Regions from separate parts of the Microbacterium sp. Be9 genome, predicted to be linked through region 1. Evidence: predicted binding sites of a transcription regulator. Region 1 holds the regulator's gene; the other holds the start of a gene.
The links. Region 1 encodes LexA, which represses DNA repair genes until DNA is damaged. Its sites were predicted from a motif close to TCGAACANNTGTTCGA; they were not measured.
Positions count from the first base shown of each region.

Region 1 (7,228 bases):
GCCGAGCCCTTCGGTGTCGTGCCCGCGCTCGACGCCGTGCTCGAAGAGGACCTGCATCCCGACGCAGATCCCGAGGACCGGACGGCCGCCGGCGAGACGGCGATCGATGATCTCGTCCCCTCCGTGGGCGCGCAGGGCATCGCGGACGGCCTGGAATGCACCGACACCGGGGACGACGAGTCCATCCGCCTCGAGAGCGGTGGCGCGGTCGCGCGTCAGCACGGCATCCGCGCCGGCGGCGACGAGCGCCTTCACCGCCGAGTGGACGTTGCCCGACTCGTAGTCGAACACCGCGACCCGGGGCGCTGCGCTCACAGCGCGCCCTTCGTGGACGGGATGCCGTCGACGAGCGGGTCCAGAGCCTTGGCCTCGCGGAATGCGCGAGCGAAAGCCTTGTACTCCGCCTCGGCGATGTGGTGCGGATCACGCCCGCCGAGCACACGCACGTGCACGGTCAGACCGGCATTGAAACTGATGGCCTCGAATGAGTGACGCACCAGCGAACCGGTGAAGTGCCCGCCGATGAGGTGGTGTTCGAAGCCTTCAGGCTCTCCCGTGTGCACGAGATACGGACGACCGGAGATGTCGACGACCGCCTGCGCCAGTGCCTCGTCGAGGGGAACGAGCGCGTCGCCGTAACGGGAGATCCCGGACTTGTCCCCGAGAGCTTCGAGAATGGCTTGGCCGAGCACGATCGAGACGTCTTCCACCGTGTGGTGCGCGTCGATGTGCGTGTCGCCGGAAGCCCGCACCGTGAGGTCGGTCAGCGAATGCTTCGCGAAGGCGGTGAGCATGTGGTCGAAGAACGGCACGGACGTGTCGATACGGCTCGCCCCGGTGCCGTCGAGGTTCAGCTCGAGCTCGACGGTGGACTCCGACGTGCTGCGCACACGGTTCGCGGTGCGCGGGGTCAGTGCGGGGGTGCTCATGAAGCCGATCCTATCGAGGCCAGCGCCTCGAGGAACGCGGTGGTCTCGGCCTCCGTGCCCGCGCTGACCCTGAGGTGTCCGGGGATGCCGACATCGCGCACGAGCACGCCGCGGTCGTACAGCTGCTGCCAGGTGGCCCGCGGGTCGGCGACGCCGCCGAACAGGACGAAGTTCGACCACGATTCGTGCGGCTGGTATCCGAGCGCTTCGAGGGTCGCCGTGATCCGATCGCGCTGCTCGACGATCTCCTCCACCATCGCGAGCATCACGTCGGCGTTGCGCAGGGCCGCTATCGCCGCCGCCTGGGTGAGAGCGCTCAGGTGATAGGGCAGACGCACCAGGCGCAACGCGTCGATGAAGGCGGGGTCGGCAGCGAGGTACCCGACCCGGGCCCCGGCGAAGGCGAAGGCCTTGCTCATGGTGCGCGAGACGGCGAGACGCGGGCGTCCGTCGAGCAGAGTCAGGGCGGAGATCGCATCGCGCGGCGCGAACTCCTGGTACGCCTCATCCACGATCACGATGCCACGGGCCGCGTCGTACACGGCTTCGATGACGTCCAGCCCGAGCGGCGTGCCGGTGGGGTTGTTGGGAGAACAGAGGATGACCACATCGGGATCGGCGGCCCGCACCTGCTCGGCAGCCTCGTCCGGGGTGATCGTGTAGTCGGGCTGACGCGTGCCGGCGATCCAGCGTGCTCCCGTCCCCTGGGCGATGAGCGGGTACATCGAATACGTCGGCGCGAAACCGAACGCCGTGCGCCCGGGACCTCCGAAAGCCTGGAGGATGTGCTGGAGAACCTCATTCGAGCCATTGCCGGCCCAGATCTGCTCCGGTGTGAGCCCATGCCCCAGGTACTCCGCGAACGACTCGCGGAGCGTCGTGAACTCCCGGTCCGGATAGCGGTTGACGTCGCGGATCGCGACGGCGATGTCGTCGAGGATGTCGCTCGCCACCGCGTCGGGAATCGGATGCGTGTTCTCGTTCACGTTGAGCGCGATCGGGAGCGGCGCTTGCGGAGCGCCGTATGGCGTCAATCCGCGAAGATCGTCACGTAGCGGGAGATCGTTGAGGGAGAGGGTCACCCTTCCCATGTTAAGCGGCGCCTTGCCTCGATGACGCAAAGTTGCTGCTGTGCTGCCGCCGCCGCCGCCGGATCAGTTCACGTACTGGGCCGGGATGGCGAGCGTCTGGCCGATCTGGAGTTCTCCACCGCGCAGCAGGTTCATCCGGCTGATCTCACCGATGACGTCGCGCGGGTCGGCACCGGGAGCGACGCTGGTGGCGATCGACCAGAGGGTATCTCCCGGCATGACGGTCACCGTCTCGACGCTGACGGCGGCCGAATCTGCTCCCGAAGCGATCGCGCTGCCACCGCTGAGCGCCGCGAAGGCGATACCGATCGCGAGCGGAACCGAGGCGAAGGCCAGCAGCACGGCGCGGCCACGCGTCGTCAGTCGGAGTCGCGTCGTGGGACGGGTCGACGCCGGAATGACTGCTGCGGTGCTGAAGCTGATGCTGCTCATGTGTTGCTCCTTAGCCTGTCCCGGAGCGGTGAGGCCGCCGGGGAAGTTGGCGTAGCGTTCGCATTCTCGTCTCGGTCGGGAGCCGTGAATGCGAAGCTACGTACCGAAGATATCTTCGAGTTCGAACATCTGTCAAGTATTCTTCGAAACCGAATCCGGAAATGAGCCGACACGCTCGAACAGATCTTCCAGATCGGCCCGTTTCTCGGATACGGTTTCGATAAGGACACCCCACCACGGGCCTCCGACATTCGAAGAGGGACGTCGGATCACGCACTGAAGGAGCACCATGAGCGAGAACTCTGCCCCCGAGTCGGAGGCACCGCGCACGCGCCGCCGGAAGAGCCTCAGCCCGAAGCAGATGGCGATCCTCGAGGTCATCCAGAACTCGATCGCGCACCACGGTTACCCGCCGAGCATGCGCGAGATCGGCGACGCCGTCGGTCTCAAGTCCCTCTCCAGCGTCACCCACCAGCTCGGGCAGTTGGAGCTCAGCGGCTATCTGCGTCGCGACCCCGGGAAGACCCGCGCCATGGAAGTGCTCATCGACCTGCCGGGGGCCAGCACCGAGAACCCCGCCGACGTGGCGACCCCGGTCGGCGATGCGGCACTCGTCCCCCTGGTCGGACGCATCGCCGCGGGTGTGCCGATCACCGCCGACCAGCAGGTCGAGGAGATCTTCCCGCTCCCCCGCCAACTGGTGGGCAAGGGCGACCTGTTCATGCTCAAGGTCTCCGGCGAGTCGATGATCGACGCCGCCATCTGCGACGGCGACTGGGTCGTCGTCCGTTCGCAGAACAGCGCCGAGAACGGCGAGATCGTCGCGGCGATGCTCGACGGCGAGGCCACCGTCAAGGTGCTGCGCCGTCGCGACGGCCACACGTGGCTGCTCCCGCGCAACTCGGCGTTCGAGCCCATCCTGGGCGATGAAGCCGTGATCCTCGGCAAGATCGTGGCGGTGCTCCGCGCGGTCTGAGACGAGAGCACGACGAAGGCCCTCCCGGTTCCCTGGAGGGCCTTCGTGTGCGCCCCGCGTGACGCTCGTGCCAGCGCCCCATAGGCTCGAAGCATGACGTCGTCCCCCTACGGTTCCTGGCCTTCGCCTTTCTCCGCGGCATCAGTCGCGGCGTCCTCTCCTCGCATCGACGGCGCCCGCTTCGTCGGCACGGAGATCTGGTGGGGTGAGTCGGTGCCGTCCGAGAAGGGACGGGTGACGGTACGGAGTTCCACGGGCGCCGAGGTCCTCCCCGCGCCCTGGAACGCCCGCTCCCGCGTGCACGAATACGGTGGTGGCGCCTGGACGGCGGACGATCGGGGGACGCTCTACTTCGTCGACGCCTCAGACCAGCGGGTGCGCCGCCTGACCCCCGACGGGGATCTCGTCACGCTCACCGCGGCCGGTCCCGCACACGGAGGTCTGCGCGTGCAGGACGGACGTCTGCTCGCCGTGCGCGAAGACCTCTCGACCACACCGCACCTCCGTGCGATCGTCGAGATCCCGCTCGACGGCTCCGCCGCAGAAGACGAGTCCGCAGTCAGCGTGATCGTGCAGGGCGAGGGGTTCTTCGCCCACCCCGCATTCTCCCCTGATGGGACCCGCGCCGCGTGGGTCGCCTGGGAACGGGGGAAGATGCCGTGGGAGAGCGCGCGCGTGCAGGTCGCCGAGGTCGACGGAGGCCTCCCGCGGACGATCCCCTCGCGAGCGGCGCTGCAGCCCGAGTGGCTCAGCGACACGGAACTGGTCTTCGCCGACATCGCCGATGACCGCTGGACACTCCACCGCATCGCCATCGACGGGGTGACGCCTTCCGGATCCCCGCGGCCGCTGGCCCCGTCCGATGCCGACACGGGCTACGGGCTCTGGGTGCTCAGCAACCGCTGGTATCAGCCGTTGGAGGACGGCCGCATCGTCGCCGTCCGCACGAACGGGCGCGACGACGTCGTCGTGATCGACACCGGAGGGGGCGAGAGCATCATCGAGTTCCCCGGCGACGGTCATGTGAGCGTCGATGCGGTCCACGGCACCCGGGTGCTGCTCTCCGGCAACGGTTCCCGGGTGGCGGCGGGGCTCTGGTGCGTCGATATCGAGTCGGGGGAGGTCGTCGCCGTGCGCGGCGGGGAGCCCGTCGATCCGCGCTGGATGCCGGCGTCGATGTCGATCGAGATCGACGGTCCGCACGGCGCCGTGCACGCATTCGCCTATCCGCCGGCGAACCCCGACGAGGAGGCCCCCGACGACGAGCTCCCGCCCTACGTCGTGCTGGTCCACGGCGGACCGACGGCGCATGTGACCGGGGCAGCCTCGGCAGCGATCGCCTTCTACACGAGCCGCGGGATCGGCGTGCTCGACGTGAACTACGGGGGCTCCACCGGCTATGGTCGTGCCTATCGCGAACGCTTGGACGGCCAGTGGGGTGTCGTCGACGTCGACGACGTGATCGCGGCGGCGCGGGGCCTGGCTGCCTCCGGGCTCGCCGACCCCGACCGCCTGGCCATCCGCGGCGGATCGGCAGGCGGCTGGACCGTGCTGTCGGCACTGGTGCGAGGCGGAGCCTTCGCCGCGGGGATCAGCCGCTACGGCGTCGCCGACCTGCGCATGCTGGCCGCGGAGACTCATGACTTCGAGGCATCGTACATCGACGGTCTGGTGGGCCCGCTGCCCGAGTACGAGCATCTGTACGTCGAGCGTTCACCGCTCACGCACACAGATCGCATCACTGTCCCCGTCCTGCTCCTGCAGGGCGGCGAGGACCGCGTCGTCCCTCCATCCCAGTCCGAGGCGATCCGCGATGCTCTGGCAGAGCGCGGCATCGAGCACGAGTACGTCCTCTATCCCACCGAGGGACATGGTTTCCGGAGCGCGGAGACCATCGTCGACTCCCTCGACCGCGAGCTGGCGTTCCTCGGCCGCGTCTTCGGCTTCCACCCGCGCCCGTGACGGGCTGTCGACTCGTCACGGCAGTGCCGTGAGGGTCGGGGCCTGAGAGCCCGGGGCTACTCTCCCACGCGATTGCGCAGACGCATGGCACGGTCGGCCTCACGGGTGTCCTGACGCTCGCGCAGGGTCTGCCGCTTGTCGTATTCGCGCTTGCCCTTCGCCAGGGCGATCTCGACCTTGGCACGACCGTCGGAGAAGTACAGCTTCAGCGGGATGAGGGTGTATCCCCCGGCCGAGACGGCGTGCGCGATCTTGGCGATCTCCTCGCGATGGAGGAGCAGCTTGCGGATGCGTTTGGCCGAGTGGTTCGTCCAGTGCCCCTGCGAGTACTCGGGGATGTGCACGGAATCGAGGAAGACCTCGTTCCCCTTCACGAACGCATAGCCGTCACTGAGGTTGGCGCGACCCTGACGCAGCGACTTGACCTCGGTGCCGGTGAGCACCATCCCCGCTTCGTACGACTTCTCGATCGTGTAGTCGTGACGTGCGCGACGATTGGTCGCGACGACCTTCTCTCCGCGTTCCCTGGGCATGATGCTCTCCTGTTGCCGTGATGAGCTCGATCGATCGTTCCGACCGAGCAGCCTTTCAGGCTATCAGGTACGCAGCCAGCGTCGGATCGCGAAGCCGGCGGAGAGCGCGGCGAGGATCACGCCGATCCCGATCAGCACAGGAACCACGAGAGCCGCGTCCTGCATCGTGACCCATGTGGTGATGAACGGCACCCTCCCCCGCAGGTAGCCGTTGACCCCGAAGTGCATACCGGCGACGACGGCGGCGCTGGCCAGAGCCGAGCCGAGGAAGGCGGCGAACACGCCCTCGAGGACGAACGGCGTCTGGATGAAGCGGTTCGAGGCTCCGACCAAGCGCATGATGCCGATCTCCTTGCGCCTCGCATACGCGGACAATCGGATGGTCGTGCCGATCAGTAGGGTCGCCGCGATGAGCATGAGCACGGCGATTCCCACCGCGATGTAGGTCGCGACCGTCAACGCGGAGAACAACGGCTCGAGATACTGCAGCTGGTCCTTGACCTGCTCGACCCCGGCCTGTCCGCTGAAGGCCTCGGCGAGCACCTGCGACTGACCAGGGTCCTTCATCGTGACGAAGAACACCTCGAACGCCTGGTCGGGCGAGAGCACGCTCGCCTGGTCCGCGCCGAGCTGGTCGACGAGCTTGGCGTACGTCTCTTCCTTCGTATCGAAGGTCATGGAGCTGATGAGCGGCTTGAGCGCGTCACCCTCGAGCTGAGCCCGGACGGAGGCGACCTGCTCCTCGCTCGCCGCGCCGTCGAGGCACGTCTCGGATTCCGAGACCGCCGAACACATGTACACCGCCACCTGGGCACGTTCGGCCCAGTACCCGCGCATGACCCCGATCTGCCCCTGCATGAGGATCGCGGCGCCCACGAACGTCAAGGAGACGAAGGTGACGAGCACGACGGAGATCACCATCGAGATGTTCCGCCGCAGGCCGCCCAGGGCTTCGGTCAGGATGAGTCCGATTCTCATGAGGTCGGGCCCACTTCCTCGTCGTCTTCATCGGAGAGTCCGAGGCGATCGGCGACGCCGAGCTCGGCGACGTCCACCGTCGGCAGAGCGATCGGATGGGTACGCGGCCGGATCACCGTCGGAGGTTCCACGACAGCACGAGGCTCCGCGACAGCAGGGGTCTCCGCGACAGCAGGAGGCTCCACGACTCCGGCCGCGGCGCCGGTCTCCGGGGAATGCACCGGCTCCGGAGGTTCGACCGTGCGCGGGGCCGGGGGAACCACGGTCTCTCCCTCGCGGTCGACGGAGGACGCGGCCGCCTTGCGCTGAGTGCTGAGCTCCTCGGCC
Region 1 is NZ_WNWT01000002.1:326,981-334,208, reverse strand. It holds gene hisH (imidazole glycerol phosphate synthase subunit HisH) at 1-315, opposite strand, end outside; gene hisB (imidazoleglycerol-phosphate dehydratase HisB) at 312-929, opposite strand; gene GLO27_RS02660 (histidinol-phosphate transaminase) at 926-2,011, opposite strand; gene GLO27_RS02655 (LysM peptidoglycan-binding domain-containing protein) at 2,084-2,452, opposite strand; gene lexA (transcriptional repressor LexA) at 2,742-3,428, shown strand; gene GLO27_RS02645 (prolyl oligopeptidase family serine peptidase) at 3,522-5,390, shown strand; gene smpB (SsrA-binding protein SmpB) at 5,447-5,923, opposite strand; gene ftsX (permease-like cell division protein FtsX) at 5,987-6,901, opposite strand; gene ftsE (cell division ATP-binding protein FtsE) at 6,898-7,228, opposite strand, start outside.

Region 2 (7,228 bases), on a different contig from region 1:
CACGACGGCGAGAACCACGACGGCGAGAACCACGACGGCGAGAACCACGACGGGGATCACCAGCACGGCTGAGCGCCTCGCCGACGAGAACGCCCTCCGGACCTGCGGGTCTGGAGGGCGTTCTGCGTTGAAGGGAGGCCGTGCATCGCGAGGCACGGCTTACCGACGTCGGCGTCAGGCGGGCCGGGGGCGGATGACGGGGCGTCGTCGTCCCTTCGAGACCGGGATCGGTGCCGTGGCCACGATCTCCTCGACGTTCGCCGGTTCGGTCGAGACATCGAGCCGGAGTGCCTGAGTGAGCGCGAGCCCGTGGCTGGTGGTGAGGATCAGTCGGCGGTATTGCGGGTCGCCTTCGAGATCGATCACGACGCTCGGGCGACGCCGGCGGATCAGCACGAAGTCGAGGCTGCCCGCGGCCTTCCAGCTGCCTGCGGCGAGAACACCGGGAATGTGCGTCCCCGGGTTCGGGACGCCGCGGAGCCAGGTCCAGGCGTCTTCCGTCAGCTGCACCTTGGTGATGGTGTCGCGCGCGATACGGAGGTTGTCACGGTGGAAGGTGGCGGCACGTTCGATCGGCGAGAGCACGACCTCCAGTTGCGTCTGGTCCAGCAGCAACGTCACCATGTCCCCCAGTCTGCCAGCGCGGCCCTGCCAGTTGTCTGGAAGTTGCTCACAGGAACGCAACGATCCCTTGTCGATCAGCACCAGTCATCATGATTCCCCTTCCGTCGTTCGAACATATGTACTATACTCGAAGAATGAAGGCATCTGCGAACAGCATCGATCAGCGCGAGGCCCTGCTCGATGCCTGGGCGGAGAAGCGGCGAGGCATCGCGGCGCTCGAAGCTGAAGCCTCCGCCCTCCTCGCCGATCGACTTCGGCTGCTCGACGACGATGTCCGCGAGCAGCCGCAGCATCGCGATTCGATCCATCGGTCGATGATCGCGGAGTACTCTGCGGCCGGTCGCATGTCGAAGGGCAGCATCGAGTACGCCTTCAGCGACGCCCACTTCCTCGAGGCCGAGCACCCCATCGTGCGAGACGCGTTCCGCCGCGGTGCGCTCAGTGCGGCCCATGTCCGAGAGATCGTGCGGGAGGGAATCATCGTGCGGCAGGGGGTCCGCGAGGGTCGAGTAGACGCCGAGACCCTCACCGTCTATGACACGGCGGCGCTCGTCGTGGCCGAACAGGACTCTCCCGCGCGCACCCGCACGATGGTGCGCCAGATCGCCTCCTCCCTCGCCGGCGAGACCGTGGTCGAGCGTCACCGACGGGCCCACGGCGAACGATCGGTCACGTTGAGGGCGCTCGACGACGGCCTCGCACTGCTCCAGGTCGTGCTTCCGGAGTACCTCGCCCACGCGATTCTCGACCGCCTGACGCGGCTCGCACAGCACGTCATCGCCACCCGGGGTGATCGCGCCGCTCGCGCCGACGAGGTGCCGATGCTGTCTCCGGACGAGCTCGACTCGGGCACCGACCAGGTCTTCCTGCAGGATCTCGCCGCCGACGACTCCCGCCGAGACGACCCTGTGCTCAACAGGTATCCCGTCGACGACACCCGATTCGATGCCCACGTCATCTTCGGTGAGGGCGACACCTTCACGACCGATCCATCCCTCGGCGGCCCGCCCCTCCTGACCGACGAGCGCGGCATCGATGCGGTGCGCGCCGACCTGCTCAGCGACCTACTCCTGACCACCGACCCCTCTACGGCCGAGGGCACCGCGCTGGAGAGCATCCGGGCGCGCATTCAGGTCACGATCGCTGCCGAGACGCTGGCAGGAGGAGACGAACGGCCGGCCGAGCTCGATGGGATCGGGGCGCTGCATCCCGACGTCGCCCGCGATCTCGCCGGTCGCAACGGAGGCTGGTCCCGCCTCTTCCTCGACGGCGCGGGCACCGTGACAGCCACAGCCTCCTACGCCCCGACGACGGCGATGCGGCGGCACCTTCAGGCCCGCGATCAGCATTGTCGATTCCCCGGGTGCCGCACACCGGTCCACAGGTGTCAGGTCGATCACAATCACGACCATGCCAAGGGCGGAAGCACGTCGATCGACAACCTCAGCCACTTCTGCGTGGGACACCACTCGCTGAAGCACCCCGACATCGCCGAGAAGCACCGTTGGCGTGCGAGACAGCTCCCCGGAGGCGACATCGAGTGGACCAGCCCACTCGGCCGCGTCTACACAGACGCGTCACCGCGCCGCGTCATGTTCGTCTGACCGGACTCGCGCCTACGGACGTGCGGCCGCCGCGGCAGCCGCAGCGACTGGAAGTGCGGCCTCGATCTGCTGCAGTTCCTCCTCGCCGTGTGCGGCGGTGAGGAACCAGGCTTCGAACACGCTCGGCGGAAGAGCGACGCCCTGCTCGCGCAGCGAGTGGAAGAACGGCGCGTAGCGGAACGACTCCTGCGCCTGCGCTTCGGCATAGTTGCGCGGCGCCGAGGCCCGGAAAGAAGCGTTGAACAGGTTGCCGGCGGTGGCCACCGCGTGCGTGACACCGGCCGACGTGAGCGCGGCGTCGAGCGCGGTGGACACCCGAGCGGATGCGGCGTCGACGGTCGCATAGACCTCGGGGGTCGCGAGCCGCAGCGTCGCGAGACCCGCAGCGACCGAGAGCGGGTTTCCGGACAGTGTGCCCGCCTGGTAGACCGGCCCGAGCGGGGCCAGCAGGTCCATGACCTCGGCACGTCCACCGAGCGCGGCCAGCGGCATGCCCCCGCCGACGACCTTGCCGAACGTGAAGATGTCGGGCAGGTAGTCCTCGCCGGCGGCGGCCTGCAGCCCCCAGAATCCGGCCGGGTGCACCCGGAATCCGGTGAGCACCTCGTCGAGGATCATCAGTGCGCCATGAGCATGCGCGGTCTCGGCGATCAGACGGTTGAATCCGGGCAGCGGAGCGACCACGCCCATGTTCGCAGCCGAGGCCTCGACGATGACGGCGGCGATGCGCTGACCGTGCTCGGCGAACACGGCGGCCAGAGCCTCCGGGTCGTTGTAGCCGATCACGAGGGTCTGGGCGGCGATCGGCGCGGGCACCCCGGCGGAGCCCGGCAGCGCGAGCGTCGCGACGCCGGAACCTGCCTCCGCGAGAAGGCCGTCGGAGTGGCCGTGGTAGTGACCGGCGAACTTCACGAGCAGGTCGCGACCGGTGGCACCGCGCGCGAGGCGGATGGCCGTCATGGTCGCCTCGGTGCCCGTGGAGACCAGGCGCACGCGCTCGATGGGTCGGGTCTCACCGAACCGCACACGGTCGGCGATCAGCGCGGCGAGTTCGACCTCGCCCTCGGTCGGAGCGCCGAACGAGAGCCCACGGGACGCGGCTTCCTGCACCGCGGCGACGATCTCCGGGTGCGCATGCCCGAGAAGCGCAGGACCCCACGAGGCGACGAGATCGACGTACTCGCGACCGGCGGCATCGGTGACCCTCGCGCCCTTCGCCGAGGCGAGGAACCGCGGCGTGCCGCCGACCGATCCGTAGGCGCGCACCGGAGAATTGACCCCACCGGGAATCACCGCGCGGGCAGCGGAGAACAGGTCGTCGTTGCGGTCGGTCATGAAGGAGAGCTCCTCGCAGAAGTCAGTCGCGCAGCCAGCCGGCCGCTTCGGTGGCCCAGTAGGTGAGCACCGCATCCGCACCGGCGCGGCGGATGGAGAGAAGGGACTCGAGGATGGCCGCGCGACGGTCGATCCACCCGTTCGCACCGGCGGCCTCGATCATGGCGTACTCGCCGGAGACCTGATATGCCCACACTGGAATACTCACGGTGTCGCGCACCTCGCGCAGCACGTCGAGGAAGGCCATCGCCGGCTTCACCATGACGATGTCGGCCCCCTCGGCCTCATCGACGACGGCCTCGCGCACACCCTCGCGCCGGTTGCCCGGGTCGAGCTGGTACGTGCGACGATCGCCGGTGAGCTGAGAGTCGACAGCCTCGCGGAAGGGTCCGTAGAAGGCGCTGGCGTACTTCGCGGCATACGCGAGCAGGAGGGTGTCGGTGAACCCCTCGGCGTCGAGCGCCCGGCGGATCACCGCGACCTGGCCGTCCATCATCCCGGAGAGCCCCAGCAGCTGAGAACCTGCGCGCGCCTGTGCGAGCGCCATCGAGGTGTACCGCTCGAGAGTCGCGTCGTTGTCGACGGAGCCATCGGCGGCCAGAACGCCGCAGTGGCCGTGATCGGTGAACTCGTCCAGGCACAGGTCGGTCTGCACGACGAGCGCGTCGCCGACCTCGGCGGCCAGCGCCTCGGTCGCGACGTTCAGGATGCCGTGCGGATCGTCGGCTCCCGACCCGACGGCGTCGCGGACGGCGGGCACGCCGAACAGCATCACTCCGCCGACACCGGTCTCCGCCGCCTGGACCGCCGCCGCGCGCAGTGAATCCAGGGAGTGCTGAGCGACGCCGGGCATCGAGCCGATCTGCACGGGCTCGGAGATGCCTTCGCGCACGAAGAGCGGAAGCACGAGCTGTCGAGGCTGCAGCGAGGTCTCACGCACGAGATCTCGCACCGCCCGCGACTGCCGCAGACGCCTCAGTCGAACGTCGGGAAAGCTCACGGCGCGAACTCGTCGGCCGCGTGCGGAAGAGTGAAGTGCGAGACCGCATCGATGAGCGCGTCGACGGTCTGGCGGTCGGCGACGACCGACACGGGCAGGCCCGCACGCTGCGCGTCCTTCGCGGTCCGCGGTCCGATCGCGGCGAGCAGCGTCTCGTCCGGGATCTCCGGGAACTGCTCGCGCACCTGCTCGGCGACCGACCCACTGGTGATCAGGATCGCGTTGATCCGTCCGTTCTCGACGTCGCGGCGGATGCGCTCCGTCACCGGCACTCCCACCGTGCGATAGGCGACGACGCCGTGCACGTCGTGACCAGCCTCGGAGAGCAACCGGCTCAGCACCGGCTTCGCGATCTCGCTGCGCAGGGCGAGGATACGGCGCGGCTCCTTCTCGAGGGCGATGAGCTGCTGCGCCATCCCCTCGGCGGAGTTGTCCTGCTCGGGAACCAGCGTCACCTCGTAGCCGACCGCCTGCAGAGCCGCGGCGGTCGTCTCACCGACGGCGGCGATCTTGGTCGCACGCGGCACGACGGCCCGGTGCGCGAAGAGCACGTCGACGGTGGTGGCGCTGGTGACGGTCAGCCAGTCGAACTCCCCCGCGGCCAGTTGCGCGAGCGCGGAGTCGAGCGTCGCCTGATCGGTCGTCGGCGCGAAGTTGATGAGCGGCGCGACGACGGGCACGGCGCCCAGCGCGCGCAGACTCGCGGCGACGCTGTCGCCCCACGGCCCGCCACGGGGCACGAGGATGCGCCAGCCGTCCAGCGGTCGGTCCTGCTTGATTTCGGAAGTGGTCATGAGGATTGCTCTCGGGATACGAGGCCGGCCGCCCCTTGATCGAGCAGCCGACGGGCAACAGTGAACCCGAGCTCGCGCGCTGCGTGCATCGGGTCTGCACCATCGGCAGCATCCGCTCCATTGCCACTGCCGTTCCGACGAATATACTCCCCGTTCAGGTCTTCGGTGACGTCGAGGCCGATCCGGCGCCCTCCGTCAGCGGCATAGACGACCGTCCTGACCCGGATCGAGGAGCCGTCCACCACGGCGTGCGCGGCCATCGGCGCCTGGCATCCGGCATCCAGTCCCTGCAGGATCGCGCGCTCGACGGTGATGGCCAGACGGGTGTCGGCGTCGTCGAGACCGGCGAGAGCCGCGAGCAGCTCTTCCGGTGCATCGGCACGGGTCTCGACGGCGAGCGATCCCTGCCCGGGCGCGGTCGGCCATTCGGCGAGACCGAGCTCTTCCCGTCGCAGCGGAGACTTCGCTCCGAGTCTCGAGAGGCCCGCCGCCGCGAGGATCACCGCATCCAGCTCCCCGGACGCGACCCGGGCGAGACGGGAGTCGACGTTGCCGCGGATGTCGACCACCTCGGCGCCCGGCGCCCGACGACGCACCTGCGCGATACGCCGCGGCGAACCGGTTCCGACCGTGCTGCCGGAGCGCAGTTCGTGCAGTGCGGTGCCGTCGCGGGTGAGGACCACATCGCGCGGATCCTCACGCTTCGGCGTCGCGGCGATCACGAGGCCATCGGGGATCGCCGTCGGCAGATCCTTCAACGAGTGCACGAGAAAATCGCACTCCCCCGCGAACAGCGCCTCGCGAAGGCGCGTGGCGAAGATGCCCTGGCCGCCGATCTCGGAGAGGGATGCACGATTCGTGTCGCCCTCGCTGGTGATCGGGACGAGTTCGACCCGACGCCCCGAGAGCTTCTCGAGGGCCGTGGCGACATGGCCCGACTGCGCCTGCGCGAGCGCACTGCGACGGGTACCCAGACGGATGGGGGTGCTCATGGGCTTACTGGAGGACGTCCGCGATCTCGTCGAACCGGAGCCTGCGCCCCGTGTAGAAGGGCACCTCCTCCTTCACATACATGCGGGCATCGGTGTAGCGGAGGTCGCGCATCATGTCGACGAGGTCGGTGAGCTCATCGGCCTCGAGCGGAAGCAGCCACTCGTAGTCGCCGAGCGCGAACGACGCGACGGTGTTCGCGAGCACACCCTTGAAGGCGGCACCCTTGCGGCCGTGGTCGGCGAGCATCTTGCGACGCTCCTCCTCCGGCGCGAGGTACCACTCGGGCGTGCGCACGAACGGGTACAGGCACAGCCATTCCTTGGGGTCGACCCCGCGGAGGAAGCCCGGAACGTGCGAGCGGTTGAACTCGGCGTCGCGGTGCACGCCCATCACGTTCCACACCGGGAGCAGCGCACGCAGGAGTTCGGTGCGACGAAGGCGGCGGAGCGCCTTCTGCAGTTCCTCGGCGGTGTCGCCGTGCAGCCACACCATGAGGTCGGCATCGGCCTTGAGGCCGGAGACGTCGTAGAAGCCGCGGACGGTGACTCCGGAGTCCTCGATGTAGGAGACGATCGTCTCGAGCTCGGTCGAGTCGGTCTCCGTCACAGGGACGTCGGGGTTTCGTCGCCAGACAGCCCAGAGGGTGAAGCCGGACGGGTTCTCATCGCGCTCTTCGGACATCATGCTCCCCAGTCTGCCTCGTTTGCGCAGGAGCCGCTAATCACCCGCGAGGGCTGCTCACGGCATCCTGGAATGCTGCACCTCAGCGCGAGAGGAAGCGCGCGATCGCCCAGACCGCGCCCCCCACCGCCGCGGCGATGCCGACCGCGGCGGCGATCGCCCCGATCGGGTTGCGGTCCGCGAACACGCGGGCCTTC
Region 2 is NZ_WNWT01000006.1:570,877-578,104, reverse strand. It holds gene GLO27_RS19625 (ATP-binding cassette domain-containing protein) at 1-72, shown strand, start outside; gene GLO27_RS13610 (hypothetical protein) at 175-624, opposite strand; gene GLO27_RS13605 (HNH endonuclease signature motif containing protein) at 759-2,228, shown strand; gene GLO27_RS13600 (glutamate-1-semialdehyde 2,1-aminomutase) at 2,241-3,563, opposite strand; gene hemB (porphobilinogen synthase) at 3,586-4,563, opposite strand; gene GLO27_RS13590 (uroporphyrinogen-III synthase) at 4,560-5,357, opposite strand; gene hemC (hydroxymethylbilane synthase) at 5,354-6,349, opposite strand; gene hemQ (hydrogen peroxide-dependent heme synthase) at 6,354-7,034, opposite strand; gene GLO27_RS13575 (hypothetical protein) at 7,114-7,228, opposite strand, start outside.
Region 2: a site for LexA is predicted at 733-748, ahead of GLO27_RS13605 (HNH endonuclease signature motif containing protein). Genes of this name have one in related genera too.